Regions from separate parts of the Exiguobacterium sp. H66 genome, predicted to be linked through region 2. Evidence: riboswitches for the same ligand, from Rfam matches in the RefSeq annotation. Region 2 holds a riboswitch; the other holds the start of a gene.
The links. A riboswitch is a leader RNA that binds a small molecule or an ion and turns the genes downstream of it on or off. The one in region 2 is predicted to bind thiamine pyrophosphate.
Positions count from the first base shown of each region.

Region 1: linked by a shared signal. The riboswitch ahead of thiD (bifunctional hydroxymethylpyrimidine kinase/phosphomethylpyrimidine kinase) and the one ahead of tenA (thiaminase II) in region 2 are both predicted to bind thiamine pyrophosphate.

Region 1 covers NZ_JACSMQ010000006.1:99,531-107,307, reverse strand. The annotation lists gene KNP88_RS11130 (CHASE3 domain-containing protein) at 1-425, shown strand, start outside; gene KNP88_RS11125 (ArsR/SmtB family transcription factor) at 516-890, opposite strand; gene KNP88_RS11120 (hypothetical protein) at 968-1,405, opposite strand; gene thiE (thiamine phosphate synthase) at 1,426-2,064, opposite strand; gene thiM (hydroxyethylthiazole kinase) at 2,054-2,824, opposite strand; gene thiD (bifunctional hydroxymethylpyrimidine kinase/phosphomethylpyrimidine kinase) at 2,805-3,614, opposite strand; TPP riboswitch at 3,731-3,841, opposite strand; gene KNP88_RS11100 (murein hydrolase activator EnvC family protein) at 3,903-5,177, opposite strand; gene KNP88_RS11095 (murein hydrolase activator EnvC family protein) at 5,382-6,833, opposite strand; gene KNP88_RS11090 (VOC family protein) at 7,094-7,501, shown strand; gene KNP88_RS11085 (type 1 glutamine amidotransferase domain-containing protein) at 7,555-7,777, opposite strand, start outside.
Region 2 covers NZ_JACSMQ010000003.1:284,021-291,797, forward strand. The annotation lists gene KNP88_RS07415 (alanine/glycine:cation symporter family protein) at 1-707, opposite strand, end outside; gene abc-f (ribosomal protection-like ABC-F family protein) at 933-2,795, opposite strand; gene KNP88_RS07425 (DUF1002 domain-containing protein) at 3,077-3,958, opposite strand; TPP riboswitch at 4,147-4,252, shown strand; gene tenA (thiaminase II) at 4,327-5,028, shown strand; gene KNP88_RS07435 (sporulation protein) at 5,186-5,959, opposite strand; gene KNP88_RS07440 (class I SAM-dependent methyltransferase) at 6,058-7,242, shown strand; gene KNP88_RS07445 (BrxA/BrxB family bacilliredoxin) at 7,275-7,700, shown strand.

The DNA of each region.
Region 1 (7,777 bases), on a different contig from region 2:
CAAATGCCGTTCGCGGCCTATTGCTCTATGAAGACGACCGTTACATTGAACAATACTACTTCTGCACGACCAAAATTCATGATTTACGCCGTGTGCTCAATGCTTCGAACGAAACACCCGTACCGATTAAAGATTTGTTAACCCGTAACAATGCATGGGAAAAAGAAATCGAAACCGTTTTCAGCCTTTATGAAACAAACGGTTCACAGGCAGCTACCGCTTTAGCGAAACAATCGACGCAGACCACGCAGACCATTCTTGAAGATCTTGCTCAAGTTAAAGATCAATTGTATACCGAATTAGATCAAGAACTCGAAAACACGGCGCTCGTGACAGCATCCTATAAACGGATGTGCTTTAGTCTATCCATTTTAGCCTTTCTACTCATCAGTGTGACCATCACGCTCTTCCATCGAATCAAGTGATCTGTTGTTTCATACGATTAGCTTCGTGAAAAAGCTAAAAAACGCACCGCAGTTCTTTATCGGACTGCGGTGCGTTTTTTTGTATTTTTCTCAAGAAGAAGCCTTTCCTTCATTCACATGCTCCATTGCCAAATGAACTAACGACGAGACATGATGGTCATCAAGTGAATAATAGACAACTTTTCCTTCTTTACGATATTTGACGAGACCTTGTTTCAATAACGTTCTTAAGTGATGCGAAGCCGTCGCAATCGAACAATCAACTGATGCCGATACGTCACAAACACAAAGTTCTCGCTCGACCGTCAATGCATAAGCGATTCGTAGACGCGTTGCGTCCGATAACACTTTAAACAATTTCCCAATCTCAAGCGTCGGGATTTTTTCAACGGCATGACCAATTTCAGTCGCACGTTTTTTATCGATCGCAATCGTCTCACAGCGTGGTGCCTCCACTGTCTTCACCTCTCCTCCAAACTATTGCACCATCCTAAAACAACAAATGCAAGTAAGATGACTACGATGAGTCGCGAGGTGAAGATTCATTTCCGATGTTTTTTTTGGATTGTACGAAAAACTGCCCATCCCCCTAATCGATTCCCGATATCCCAAACGATTCGATTAGTATCGACAGCCCGTACACCGATGTCGATGATACTTGTATTTCGCAATCGCTCCTTATATCGATTCGATAGGAAGCGTGGTAACGGTACTTGTAACATCACCCGATAAAATAAATCGAGGTGTGTATGGCCCCAGATTTCCGTAGCGATGGATGCCGTTTTAATCAACAGCGGCCGTTTATATCGTTGTCGGTGTTTGTTTTTTAACAAAACCGCCAATTCAAATGCATAACGATTCGGATAGGGAAACAATTTCCAACCTAAATGATACTTTCCACGGTTGTCGATTCGAATGATTTGTGGTTCGATTCGATACCGAATCCAGCCTCCCCGAAAGCGAATGACTTGCCATTTCACGTACATCACCTCTTCAGTGATTATACCCGGTCTGATACTATTTGACGCGCAGTCTGAACCGCCTCTTTGAACTCTCGTGCCGCACGTTCAATATCTGGTGCTGCGAATAAGGCAGAGACGACAGCATATCCTTCAAGCATCTCGAATAAGTCGGGCACCACATGATGTGTGATTCCACCAATCCCGACGAGAGGAAGGGAAACAGCCCGGCGAATCGCTTGGAGTGTTTCGTTTGTCATCTGACTCGCATCGTCTTTTGTCGCCGTTGGATAGAGCGACCCTACGCCAAGATAAGTTGCCCCGTCTTGCTCTGCTTCGATTGCCTGTTCAACGGTCGAGACAGAAACCCCAATCGTGGCTTCCGGTAACAGCTTACGTGCCTCCCGCAAAGGGATGTCCTCTTGCCCGATATGCAGACCTGCACCGACGATTTGTGCGATATCAATCCGGTCATTGATGATGAGTGGGACGCCGTAACGAGACATCATTTTCTTCAAGTCACTCGCTTGTTCGAGAAATTCTTTCCCTTGCGCCTGTTTTTCACGAAGCTGGACCATCGTCGCGCCACCTTTTATTGCTGCTTCGACCGCATCAATCAAGGCAACGTCCGGGTGAAAGCGCCGATCTGTTACCGCATAAACCGTGTAATCATTCTCCACTGGTCAATACCCCTTTCAAACTTTCTTCTGTAGTTAAGCTGATTGCGTTGAACAACCCCATCCGGAAATCACCGAGTCCCGCTGCTTCATCTGCGACTTCACCCGCTTTTCCCATTAAATACGTCCCATAGGTCGCTGCTTCGAATGCATCATACCCTGCTCCAAGTAGGGTCCCGATGAGCGATGCCGTCATACAGCCTGTCCCTGTAATGTGTCCGAGTCGTGGCGTTCCTACGGTTAGTTTTACTTGACGCTTGCCGTCTGTAATGAAATCAACCGGTCCCGTTACGACGAGAGTCGTCCCGAGCCGTCCAGCAAACTCATGGACGACTTGAAAATCTAATGTCTCTCCTGAAGCGACATCGACTCCTTTTGAACGTCCGACTTGACCGATGAGCGTCTTGATTTCAGAGACGTTCCCCTTAATGACCGTAAAATGAATTGCTTCGAGTAACTCTTTCGTGAATTGTGTCCGAAGTGTCGTCGCCCCCATTCCGACTGGATCTAAAATAATCGGTTTCTTCAATCGGTTGGCCGTTTGACCTGCCAACAATTGCGACGCTCGTGAAGCTGCGTTCAATGTCCCGATATTGATAACGACAGCATCTGCATGTCCAACCATTTCCTCGACTTCTAGGATATCTTCCGCCATGACAGGTGAACCCCCGAGCGCAAGGGTCATATTGGCACACTCATTAATCGTGACCGCATTCGTTAAATGATGAATTAATGGTTTTTTATCATGAATGGTTGTAAGCATCCGTTTCCCTCCAAATGTCATAAAAGTGATGTGTCGGTCCGATTCCGTTCCCTAAGGCAAATCCATGCCGGATTGCTTCAGTTACGTACCGTTTAGCATAAATCACGCTATCCTTCAGGGAATCTCCCAGCGCAAGACGTGCCGCAATCGCGGAAGATAATGTACATCCTGTACCATGTGTATGCTGGCGTTTTAATCGTGCCTCCTGAAACAGATGATGCATCCCTTCCGTGTATAAAATATCCGAGGCATCCGTACTTTCGAGATGACCGCCTTTTAACAGGATAGCGATGTCTCGTTTTTGTGCGAATTCCGTCGTCGCCAGCTTCATTTCATCAACTGTCGAAATCGCTTGCCCTAACATGCGTTCCATTTCCGGAATATTCGGGGTCGTCAAGGTTGCAAGCGGCATCAAGTGCTCCATTAATGCTTGTTCAGCATATTTCCTTAACAGGGCATGCCCCCCTTTTGCGACCATCACGGGGTCTAAGACGACTGGTCCCTGATAATGTTTCAAACATTTGGCAATAACTTGAATCGTTTTTTCATTCGAGACCATCCCAATTTTAACGGCATCTACACGAATATCGCTAAAAATCGAGTTCAACTGGGCTTCGACAAGCGTTGGTGATACATCTTCAACTGCTTGTACGCCTAACGTATTTTGCGCTGTGATAGCAGTAATTACACTCATACCGTAAACCCCAAGAGCAGAAAAAGTTTTTAGGTCGGCTTGAATTCCAGCTCCACCACTAGAGTCTGATCCAGCAATCGTCAGTACATGTTTCATCGATAGACCTCACTTTCTATGAGAGCACAAGGAGAAAGCGGAACGAAAAAAAGCGCCGTCCGCTGTAAAAAAGCAGACGACGCCATGAAAAACCAACGAGTGTGGTCACTTATTCATGTCTTCAATCTCAACTTTCCTACGCTGGTATTATCCAGATCAGGTGATAGGGTCGAAAACAGAATGGTTTTCCTCTCAGCCAGATTCCTCCAGCTCCCCTAGTTGCTCATGATTTAAATTTCCCTTTCACTGTAGCATAGCGTCATAAAAAAAACGAGCCGAAGCTCGTTTTTATAAGTATGCTAATGGATTAACTGTATTAGCTGGTCCTGTCGCACTGTATTGGTAACCACCAATATGCAATTCAAAATGAAGATGTGCGCCCGTCGAGTTTCCCGTATTTCCGAGCGTACCGATTTGTTGTCCTTGCGAGACCGTTTGTCCAGCATGAACTGATAATGAATTCATGTGCGCGTAAACTGTTGTATACACTTTCCCATTCAAGAAATGTGAAATCATCACGTGATTTCCGTACGGTCCACCGCTTCCCGCTGTGATGACCGTTCCTGAAGCTGCTGCGACGATTGATGATCCGACTGGCCCTCTAAAGTCGACACCATTATGGAAAGTATACCCATTCGCACCACTCGCTGGTCCGAATCCTTGTGAAACACTTCCTGACGCAGGGCGAACGAACTGCGCCGAACCGCTCGGAACACTAGCGACTGGCGTAGCACTTACGACCTTCTTAGACGTCCCGGCGTTGTTTTTTTCCGCCGCTTTCGCCGCCTTTTCCGCTGCCGCTTTTTCAGCTGCTGCCTTTTCCGCTGCTGCTTTAGCTGCTGCCTTTGCTGCCGCAATCGCACGTTCTTGCGCTTCTAATGTCGCTTGAAGTTCTTTCGCATTCAGAAGTTTTGTCATAAATTTTGTTTTACCTTGACGTAGTTTTTTTAAGGTTGCACTACGCGCTTTCATTTGCTGTTTGAGTTCCTTTTTTTGAACCAAAAGGGCTTCTTTTTCTTTCACTCGCTCTTCCTTTTTATCCACGAGCGTCGCTTTAGCATCCGCTAATTTTTTTTGCGTTTCAAGGTAAGCAGAAATCATCTTGTCATCTTGTTCAGCAATTTTTTTCCCTGCCATCACACGACTAAAGAGATCGCCAAGATCTTTCGAACCAAAAATGACTTCTTCCCATTTAATAGAATTCCCATCATTTTCTTGAAGCACACGAAGGCGGTCTCCTAACAGCTCTTCCTGGCGTTTTAACATTTCTTCATAATGGATAATGTCTGCCTCAAGCTCTTCAATTCGTTCATTCAACTGACGAATCTGTTTATTTTTTTCTGAGACACGAAAAATATTTTCATTGATTGCTGCATCAATCGCATTGATTTGACGTTGCTCTTTTGAAATTTTAGATTCTTGTTTTTTGATTGATTTTTCTAGTTTACGTTGTTCAGCTGCATTATCTGCTTTCTTTTCTTTGATTGTAGCCGCTTGAGTGATTGGGGTGTTCGTCAATAATAACGTCCCTAATAGTACGGTAGAAAATAACTTTTTTAGCATATGTGAGTTCCTCGCTTATGTATGAATTCGATTTTTGAAGTCATGTTTCGTAGTAAAACTATCTGAAATTGATTATAGCACCGTAATAGTTTCAGAAAAATTTCATTTACGTTTCAAATGAAAACGTTATTTTGTAATATAACAACTAATTATTCAAACTGTATAAAAAAAGAACCCCTACAATGTAGAGGTTCTTTTACGATTTTATAACATTGACATAGGATTAACACTATTTGCAGGGCCTGTTCCGCTGTAGATATAACCGCCGACATGAATTTCGAAGTGTAGGTGTGGTCCAGTCGAGTTACCCGTGCTACCAAGTGCACCGATTTGTTGTCCCTGGCTGACACGTTGTCCTGCACGCGCATTCAATGAACTCATGTGCGCGTAAACCGTCGTATACGTTTTTCCGTTCAATTGGTGAGCAATCATGATGTGATTCCCGTAAGGACCACTGCTTGAAGCCGTAATGACAGTTCCTGTTGCTGCTGCGACGATTGGTGTTCCAACCGGTGCACCAAAGTCGATTCCATTATGGAATCCGTACCCATTTTCACCACTTGCTGAGCCGTATCCCTGTGTAGTCGCACCACTTGTCGGATGAATGAACAATGCTGAAGATGCAGCTGGAGCCGGAGCTGGCTTCGGTGCTACAGGTGCTGGTTTTGGTGCTACTGGTGCTGGTGCCGGCGTTGATTGTTTTGTTGAATTCGTTGTTGCTTTTTGACGCGCTGCTTGTTTTGCAGCTTGCTCGGCTGCCGCTTTTTCTGCTGCAGCTTGCTCAGCTGCTGCCTTTTCTGCCGCTGCCTGATCGGCTGCTGCTTGTGCCGCTTGAGCTTCAGCACGGGCTTTTGCTTCTCGTGCTTCTTGTGCTTTGCGCTCTTTTTCAATCCGTGCTTCACGTTCACGTGCCGCTTTTTCTGCCGCGATTGCTTTTTCTTGCGCAATCAAGATTTGTTGAACTTCTTTCGCGTCCATCAACTGTGTCTCAAATTTCTTTTTTTGTTTCTTCAGTTCTTTAATGCGTTTGTTTCGTTCACTGATTTGTTGTTCGAGCTCTGCCTGTTGACGTTTTAATTCTTTTTTCTCTGTCACAAGCTTTGCTTTTTTATCTTTAAGTTCTGCTTGGGCATTCGCTAATTTCTTTTGCGTGTTCCGGTAATCCGTAATCATCTTATCATCTTGTTGTGAGATGGATTTCCCGGCTAGCACACGGCTGACGAGATCTCCGACATCTTTTGAACCAAAGATGACTTCTTCCCATTTAATCGAATTACCATCATTTTCTTGCATGACACGTAAACGATCGCCGAGCAATTCTTCTTGACGTTTCAGCTTGGCTTTATATTTTTCGATTTGCTTACCAAGTTCGACGATTTCAGCTTCTGTCGCCTTGATTTGACGATCTTTTGCTTCGACGGCAAACATTTTTTCATTCAATGCTTCGTCTAAACGATTCACTTCTTGTTGTGTCTTCGAAATTTTCTCACCTTCATGATTCACAGAAGACTCAAGATTTTTTTGTGTATTTTGGTTTTCTTGTTGCTTTTGTTCGTTTTTGGCTTTTTGTTCACTTAAATCATCTGCTGATGCAAAATGAGGAGTTGATGAAAGGACAAGTGCGGAAACGATGAGCGACGCGAACGTTTTTTTCATGTAGTATTCCCTCTTTTTCTCTATAATTTTATCGTAGTCAAAAGTATGCTTTATTTAAATTTCATTTTAATGTTTAAATTTTATAAGAACGTTTTTGATTATAGCATTCATTTTGCCTCTATTATATTTCAGTGAGATTTCATTTTGTATAAGTTTGTTGGTTAATTATGTAATACGATGAAGCTCCTTTCGTGAAAATGCCTGCGCGTTGCACCTTGAGGGAAGTTTTGGCACACTAGTGGTGTAAGGGAGGAATTATAGTGAAACTTGATCATACTGGAATTGCCGTCCGTGATATGCAAGAAGCCATTACTTTTTATACAACAATTTTAGGCGGGAAATTAGTCCGTGAATATTCAAACCCCGCTCCAGGCGTGGCATCGAATATCGCTGTCATTGAATTTGAAGATGCACACATTGAACTACTGACACCAACAAGCGCTGACAGTCCAATCGCTCGTTTCTTAAAACAACGCGGTAAAGGGGTACATCACATCGCCTACCGCGTTGACGATTTAGATCAAGCGATTCTCGATGCAAAAGAACAGGGACTTACGTTCCTCGAAGATACGTACCGGTCAACGCCTTTTGGCCGTCGTTTGATTTACATGAATCCGAGGCATTCACATGGGGTCATCACTGAGCTTTGCGATTACCCAAACGCTTAACGCAAAAACAAATCCCCTACACGACCTGTGAAGGGGATTTGTTTTGCATGAACTTATGCGAGCTTCGCTAACATTTCACGGTTGAACGCCGGAATATCATCTGGTTGACGACTCGAGACGAAGTTATCATCGACGACGACTTCAGTGTCTTCGAAATCAACCCCAGCATTTTCTAAATCGATTCGAATTGATTTATACCCTGTCATCTTGCGCCCCTTAACGATTTTAGCGTTAATCATTAATTGTGGACCATGACAAATCGCGAAGACCGGTTTC
Region 2 (7,777 bases):
ATGACAACGAAGATTGCAGCGATCAAGTAGAGTGACGCCATGATTGGCACGACGATTGCTGAAACTTTCGCAACCCGGTGTACACCACCGAAGATGACGAGGCCTGTAAGAACGACTAAGATACCACCGACGATCATTTTGTCGATTCCAAAGGCGTTATCAAAAGCAGCGGCAATCGTGTTCGATTGAACCGAGTTAAAGATAAGACCAAATGTGACGGCGATTAAGATTGCAAAAATGATTCCGAGGACGCGGTTGTTCAATCCTTTTGCGATGTAGTACGCAGGACCACCGCGGTAAGCGTTATTGCCTGTATCACGTACTTTATAGACTTGAGCAAGCGTACTTTCAATAAGGGCAGTTGCGCCACCGAGGAGGGCGACCATCCACATCCAGAATACCGCTCCAGGTCCACCAAGTGTGACGGCGATCGTAACACCGGCCAAGTTCCCTGTACCGATTCGAGTCGCGGCACCGATGAAGAATGATTGAAGGGATGTAATACTCTGACCTTCATCATCTGTTGTCTTTTCATTTTTATCGAGTGTGACACGGAACATCTCTTTCAAGTAACGGAATTGGATGAACTTCGTTTTGATGGTGAAGTAGATCCCGACTCCGATTAAAGCGGCGATTAAGATATAAGACCATAAGATGTTGTTAGCGAAGTCGACGCCTGATTGTACAGCTTGTTGAAATGCATCCATGTGATAGTTCCTCCCAAAGTGTTTTTGCTGAAAAGTGATAATAGCTATAAGTTGAATTATACGAATTTTCAGACAACTTGCAAGCTTTTTTTCGAAACTTTCTTTTAAAATGTTTAAAATATATTTTTTTGGATTCAGAAAAACAGATCGTCATCAAAGCATTTTTAACATAAAAAGCCACCGCACTTAATGAAGCGAGCGGTGGTGAAATGATGCGCCTTTTGATTAGTGATCGACGGCCAACAATTTTTCATAGAAGACATCAATTTGACTGACGAGCTGTTCACGCGCTGAGAATAATGGCGCAAGGACTTCGTAATCTTCTGTCGTCGCTAGTGACGCATCGAGTAAAGCCACTTCATCCTCTAGCTGTTGAATCTGTTGTTCGAGTTCGTCTGTACTTAAAGGTGGACGTGCCTCAGTTACTGGCGTCTTGGTGGCTCGCTCGATAGGCGCGGGTTCCACTGATTCGATGTTTGTCCGAGCCTGTCGTTTTTCGGTAGCATAGTGGTAAGGACCAGAAAACATTTCCGTCGTGTCATCTAACCAGTACGTTTTCGAAAAAAGTCGATTCAAGAAGTAACGGTCATGCGATACGGCAATCAGCGTTCCGTCAAAGTGCTCGAGTGCTTCTTCAAGCGCCTCGCGGGATTCAATGTCGAGGTGATTCGTCGGTTCGTCCAGAATCAGGACATTAAGCGGCGAATGGACAAGAATCGCGAGCATCAAACGCATTTTTTCTCCGCCGCTTAACGCACTAATCGGTAAGAAGACACGGGGACCGAAAAATAGGAAACGGGCTAACAGGGACCGGGCTGTTCCTTCATCTGTCGAAATGCGTGAGCGGAAGTAATCGATCAGTCGCTCTTCACCCGGCATGTCAACGTGTTGCGATAAAAATCCGACGCGATTTGACGGACCACGCGTAACATGTCCGTTCGTCGGTTCGAGTTGTCCGAGTAAGACACGTAATAACGTCGTTTTCCCACTCCCGTTCGCACCGACGATCCCAATCCGGTCACGCGCCGCGGCTTCGAAGTCAAGCGACGTAAACAACTTGCGGTCGGCAACTGAAAGCTCAACATCCGTCAAGCGGTAAACGACTTGACTGAGTTGCCCGTGCGACGAAAATTGGATATCAGGCGCCGTTTTTTCAAGAAGTGGTCGTTTGAGTCGCTCAATTCGTTCGAGTGCCCGTTCCATCGCTTTTGCTTTTCGGAACAGTTTTTCGCTCGGAGGAGAGGCTTCATTTGCCCACTGGCGTAACCGCCGAATCGCATCCTTCATTTGTTTGATTTTCTTTTGTTGTTCCGTGTAGGCGTGGAACTGTTCGAGGAGCAGGCGTTCTTTCGCGACCGTATACGCCGAATAATTTCCGGGGTAGATCGTCAATTCACCATCTTCTAGTTCCGCAATCCAATTGACACTTGCGTCAAGAAACACGCGGTCATGCGAGACAATCAGGACTGCGCCCGGATAACTGTTTAAAAATTGTTCGAGCCATTCGATGGCTGCGAGGTCGAGGTGATTCGTTGGCTCGTCGAGGATCAACAAGTCCGGTTCCGTCAAAAGCATCCGGCCAAGGCAGATTTTCGTTTGTTCGCCACCACTCAATTGAGAAAAGGGACGTGTCAGCAAGGCATCGAGGTGGAGGCCATTAATCATACGTTGGATTTTTGAATCGAGTAGGTACCCGTCCTGTCGTTCGAATTGTTCGGTCACGCGCGTATAATCGTTCAGCACATCGTCGAGGTGGTCGGCATTTGCCATTTGTTGTTCAAGCTGATGCATCGTCGTCCGTAAGGCGACGACCTGGGCAAATGCGGTCCAGAGAACATCGAGGCCGGTCAATTCTTCTGCGAACTGTGGGATTTGAGCCAAATAACCGATGGAAAGTCCTTTTTTTAGATAAATGGTTCCGCTGTCCGGTGCATCGAGTTGAGCGATTAAGCGCAGTAACGTTGTTTTTCCGGTTCCGTTTCGACCAATCAATCCGATACGGTCAGCTTGTTTAAGGTAGAGCGAGACGTCGGTTAAGACGGATGCTCCTCCGAATTGTTTTGTCAGATGTTGGATGTCGCATATCATGATCAATAACTTCCTTTCATGCGCATCAAAAAAACGGAGAACGCAAATAGCGCTCTCCGTTTACCGTAGAATGTGCGCTTTGCTTTATTTTTCAGATGGATGTTCTAGAAAAAGGGCAGACTGATCCCTTAGAACGCCATTCCATGAAAAATCGCGCGCAACAGATAAAGTTGTTCCATCAACCAATGCTTACACGCAGCAAAACCCATCTTCTACACCACCTTTTCGTTTCGATAAAGCCAGTTTACCATATGTTAAGCTGGACATGATACCGTTTTCAGTTACTTGAACAGTCCGGAAATCGATTTAAAGAAATTACTTAGACCGTCAAACAATTTTGCGAAAAATCCTTTCGTTTCTTCCGAGGTCGCGAATGCTTGAATATCTTGACCGGCACTTTTTAATCCGGTCTCAATTTGTCCCCAGTTCAAGTCTGCTTTCTCCATTTGGCTGAACAATGACGTCAATCGGTCCATTTGGGCGTCTGACAATTGGATGTTGTTATTTTGAATGACTTGGATGATGACATTCTCGATATCGACTTTGGTTTCCGGTTTTTGTTTTGCGATTTCGGCCTTGATTTCATTCATCAGTTCGGCGACTTTGTCCGTCCCGACCGTTTTTCCGACATCGGACGTAACGGCTAGTTCTTGTTGGGCTAAATCTTTTCGTTCATCCGTCAATTTAATACCGGTTTCTGCCGACGTTTGATCATATGCTTTCATGATTCCCGTCAAAGCAGACGTACCGGTGACTTTATAAGGAGAAGTAATCGTGATATCGGCGTCCGTCACACCCGCTGTGACGAGAGCATTCAAATACATGTCCTTTGTGACCCAAGTGATGTTTTCGGTTGCGACCGAGAGACCGTCGCCTTTTTCAGCGAGTTCAATTTTTGCGGAAGAGTACATGTTACCGCCGAGTTGCGATTGGGGAACGTTCTTCCCTAAATATTTTTCCTCATCAGCTGCCGTGGCGATGACGGGCGTGATGCCTTCCGGCGCATTCAATCGGGCGAGCACCCAGGCCTTGTCTTTTGCACCGAGCGATTCACCGAGCGTGATGATCGTTTTATCGACGACTTGTTCTGCTGAAGCAGCAGTCGGGAGAAGTAAGCTTGACGCTAACAGCGTTGTTGTCATGATTTTTGTTGCTTTATTCATAGTAGGAATCCTCCGAGTATAGTAGATAGTATCAGGTACTAATCCTATTGTAAGTGACGTGTTCCTGAACGGAATCGGTCTTGAGGCGGAACGGAACACGCGTCTCCTGCCCCATACAGTATACTAAGTTTTTCCTGAAATACGGACGATTTGACTGAAAAAGTGGTATAATTAAACAAGAATTAAATAATGACCACTAGGGGAGTCGGTAGGCCGACTGAGACGACGAAGACGTTCGGACCCTTTGAACCTGATTAAGTTTGGACTTACGGAGGGAAGTGGCGTGAACATCTCTTTTGTTGTCTCTTCACGTCATGCCCTGTTCGTAGGGTGTGGCGTTTTTTGATTCAACAAAAGGGGGAATTAGGATGAAATTCAGTCAAGAAATTCGGCAAGCCGCAAAAACGTATTGGGACAGCAGCTTTTCCCATCCATTCGTCACTGGCATTGGTGACGGGACGTTACCGCTCGAAAAATTTCGGCATTATGTCATGCAAGATGCGTATTACTTAAAACATTTCGCAAAAATTCAAGCCCGCGCGGCCTCAAAAGCTACAGATTTCGCGACGATTGCAGAGCTTGCGGAACATGCGACGTCGACATATGCGGCTGAGCTGTCGCTCCACCAGTCTTTTTTCGAACCGCTTGCTATCACGGAAGCAGATTTAGCAACGTTCGAACCGGCACCGACTGCTTATGCCTATGTCTCGCATATGCATCATGCGAGTGAGGGGACGCTTGGTGAGACGATTGCAGCGATATTACCCTGTTACTGGCTCTATTATGAGGTCGGACAACAACTGTTGACGAAATCACCTGCGTCACCGATCTATCAGCAGTGGATTGCAACATACAGTTCAGAATGGTTCGAACGGGTCGTCTTTGAACAAGTCGACCGTCTCGATGCATTGGCGGCGCAAGCGACTGAAGCAGAACGAGAACGGATGAAACAACATTTTGTCAAAAGCTGTTATTACGAATTACTCTTCTGGGAAATGGGCTGGACGGAAGAAACGTTTGATCGTGTTTTTACAGGAGTTACGCGTCAAGCAAAAGTAACGAAACGGTAAGCACAGCTTTAGCCGCTGCCGATCAGCGCGATCAGACGGCAGACCGCAGACCGCACAAAACCTGAGCAATTTTCAGCTTTCGTAAAGAAAGTCATGGTAATCGCTCAGGTTTTTTTGTGGGTGGATTACAGGCATGATGAAGATTCTGGTAAGGAAATCAGCTGTACCGCTCAATCAAATCGTTTAATTGTTGTTTGACGGCGTTTCGGTCCATCAAATCGTGGTTCGATAAGGATAGCTTCGTCATTGTCTCATCCGCACCCGCCATCTCACTGAAGAGCGAGCCTAAGTCGTGGGCACGACGGTCGATTTGCAAGACGATGTCGATGCCGGACCGGTCTTGGAGCATGATGAGTTCGACTTCGTCCAGTTTATGGGCGAAGTACGTATTGCGTGCCGAATACTCGAGTTCCTGGGCGATCGGTAAATCCTTCCGGTAACGCCCGGGAAGTTTTTCCGTGTCCGCTTTCTTGAGTCGGAAGCCAAGTTCTTCCATCGCTTCTAAGATAACAGATTGGAGGTCATTGGCTTGGACGATGATGGCGTCCCGGTCTGACGGATCGACTGCTTGGGCGATATCGAGACCCGTTTCAATCCATGACTTCGATTGACTGATCGAGAGCGGCGTATTGAATGGTACTTGAAGCGTAAACGGAATTTCGCGTTCGACACCTGCTTCAATCGTAAAGGCGGCTTCGTTAAGCGAAAAACGATCGAGTGTGAACGTCGTAAATGTCGTGCTGTCCCTGACTTCTTCTTTATATTGTGTATTAAACGCTAAATAAATCCGATCGATTTCTTGGTCGACATTGCCGCCTTTAATATGGACGGTTCCGTGAATCTGTCCGCCTGGCTCACAGCGCTCGCTGTCGAGTCGTGTATCGACTGTGGCGGCACCGATTCCGATTTGTGATAAAAGTTTTTTGAACATCGTTCGTTCCTCCTTTAATGATGAAGCTACCTTACTTGTCGAATAGGGTGGAATTTGCTACAGTTTCGAAAGAACAATCAGAAAAGGACGGGACTACAGTGGAATTACACCAAGTAAAAGAATTACTCACTCAAAAGCTCGAGGCTTCTGCTCTCGTGCATGCAACGATCAGTGGTCCGCGCCAAAAGTCGAATGATCTTCGAAGAATCAAACTAAAACCGATTCTATTGAAAGATACGTATGCAATCCAATTAGAGTTTCAATATGAGCGGATAATTAAACATGAAAATTTGGGAGTCGACGAATTTTTAGGACGACTCGACGCATTAATGGAAGAATTCCGTCAATTTTTGTTCCGCTTCGAGACGGAAGAAGTCCAGTTCCAGTTATCAAAGAAAATGAAAGTATCATTAAAGACAACAAAACAGTCGCCACTCCAAGCAGAACTGTCGCATAACCGAAAAAAAAGTCATCTTCTTGAAGATGGTGTCGCCGTACCGTTTTTAGTCCGGCTTGGTGTCATGACGGAAGACGGGCAAGTCAAACGGCAAAAGTATGATAAATTCAAACAAATCAATCGGTTCCTCGAGTTCGTCGAAGATAGTATTTCCGCATTACCGACGAATCGGACGTTACGGATTCTTGATTTTGGATGCGGAAAATCGTATTTGACGTTTGCACTGTATCATTACTTGAGTGTCGTCAAAGGTTTTGACTTGAAAGTGACCGGGCTTGATCTCAAAAAAGAAGTCATCGAAGAATGTACAGCGATTGCGCGCGATCTCGACTATACGAATCTCGAGTTCCGTGTCGGGGACGTCCATGACTACAATGAGGATACAGAGGTTGACTTGATGGTGACGCTTCATGCCTGTGACGTTGCGACGGATGTCGCCCTGGCCCGCGCCGTTGATTGGAATGCGTCTGTCATCTTAAGTGTTCCGTGTTGTCAAAAAGAACTCAATCGTCAACTCGACTGTTCACCACTCGACGTCATGTTGCAGCACGGGTTGATTAAGGAAAAGTTCGCTTCGCTCGCGACAGATTCAATCCGCGCCGAAATCTTGACGCTCGTCGGTTACGAGACACAATTGCTTGAGTTCATTGATTTAGAGCATACACCAAAAAATGTCTTGATTCGTGCGTATAAAAATGACCGTCAGCCGTCGGAAGAAAAAATTGACCGTTACGTCGCCTTCCGTGATCTACTACATGCGAAACCATATTTGGCGCAAGAATTAAGCGGCAGACTTGGACAGATTTCATCTAAACTCGTACAATAAGGAAGAGAACGAATAAGGGAGGAATTAGACCGATGGATTTCCAAATGTATTTTGAAGACGTCGTCCAGACAGCACGTAAAGAAGCGGCAGCTGCTGGTTTTGAAGAATTAAAGACAGCTGAAAGCGTCGATGACGCGATGAAGCGTGAAGGATTGACACTTGTCCTTGTCAACTCAGTATGTGGATGTGCAGGTGGGATTGCTCGCCCGGCAGCTGCTTACGTCAATCGAATGGAAGGCGTGAAGCCGGATCATTTCGTAACGGTGTTTGCGGGACAAGACCGTGAAGCAACGGACCGGGCACGCGAGTACTTTGAAGGGTATCCACCTTCATCACCATCATTCGCTTTGATGCAAGATGGCAACATTCTTTCGATGGTTGAACGTTTCGACATCGAATCGTTTACTGCAGAAGAAGTTGTTGAAAAATTAGAGTCATTGATTGAAATTTACGCATAAATGAATCAACGTGAGCCGTGTTTCTTAATTGAAACACGGCTCACGTGTGTATACAAACGCTTATGAAGAGTGAATAT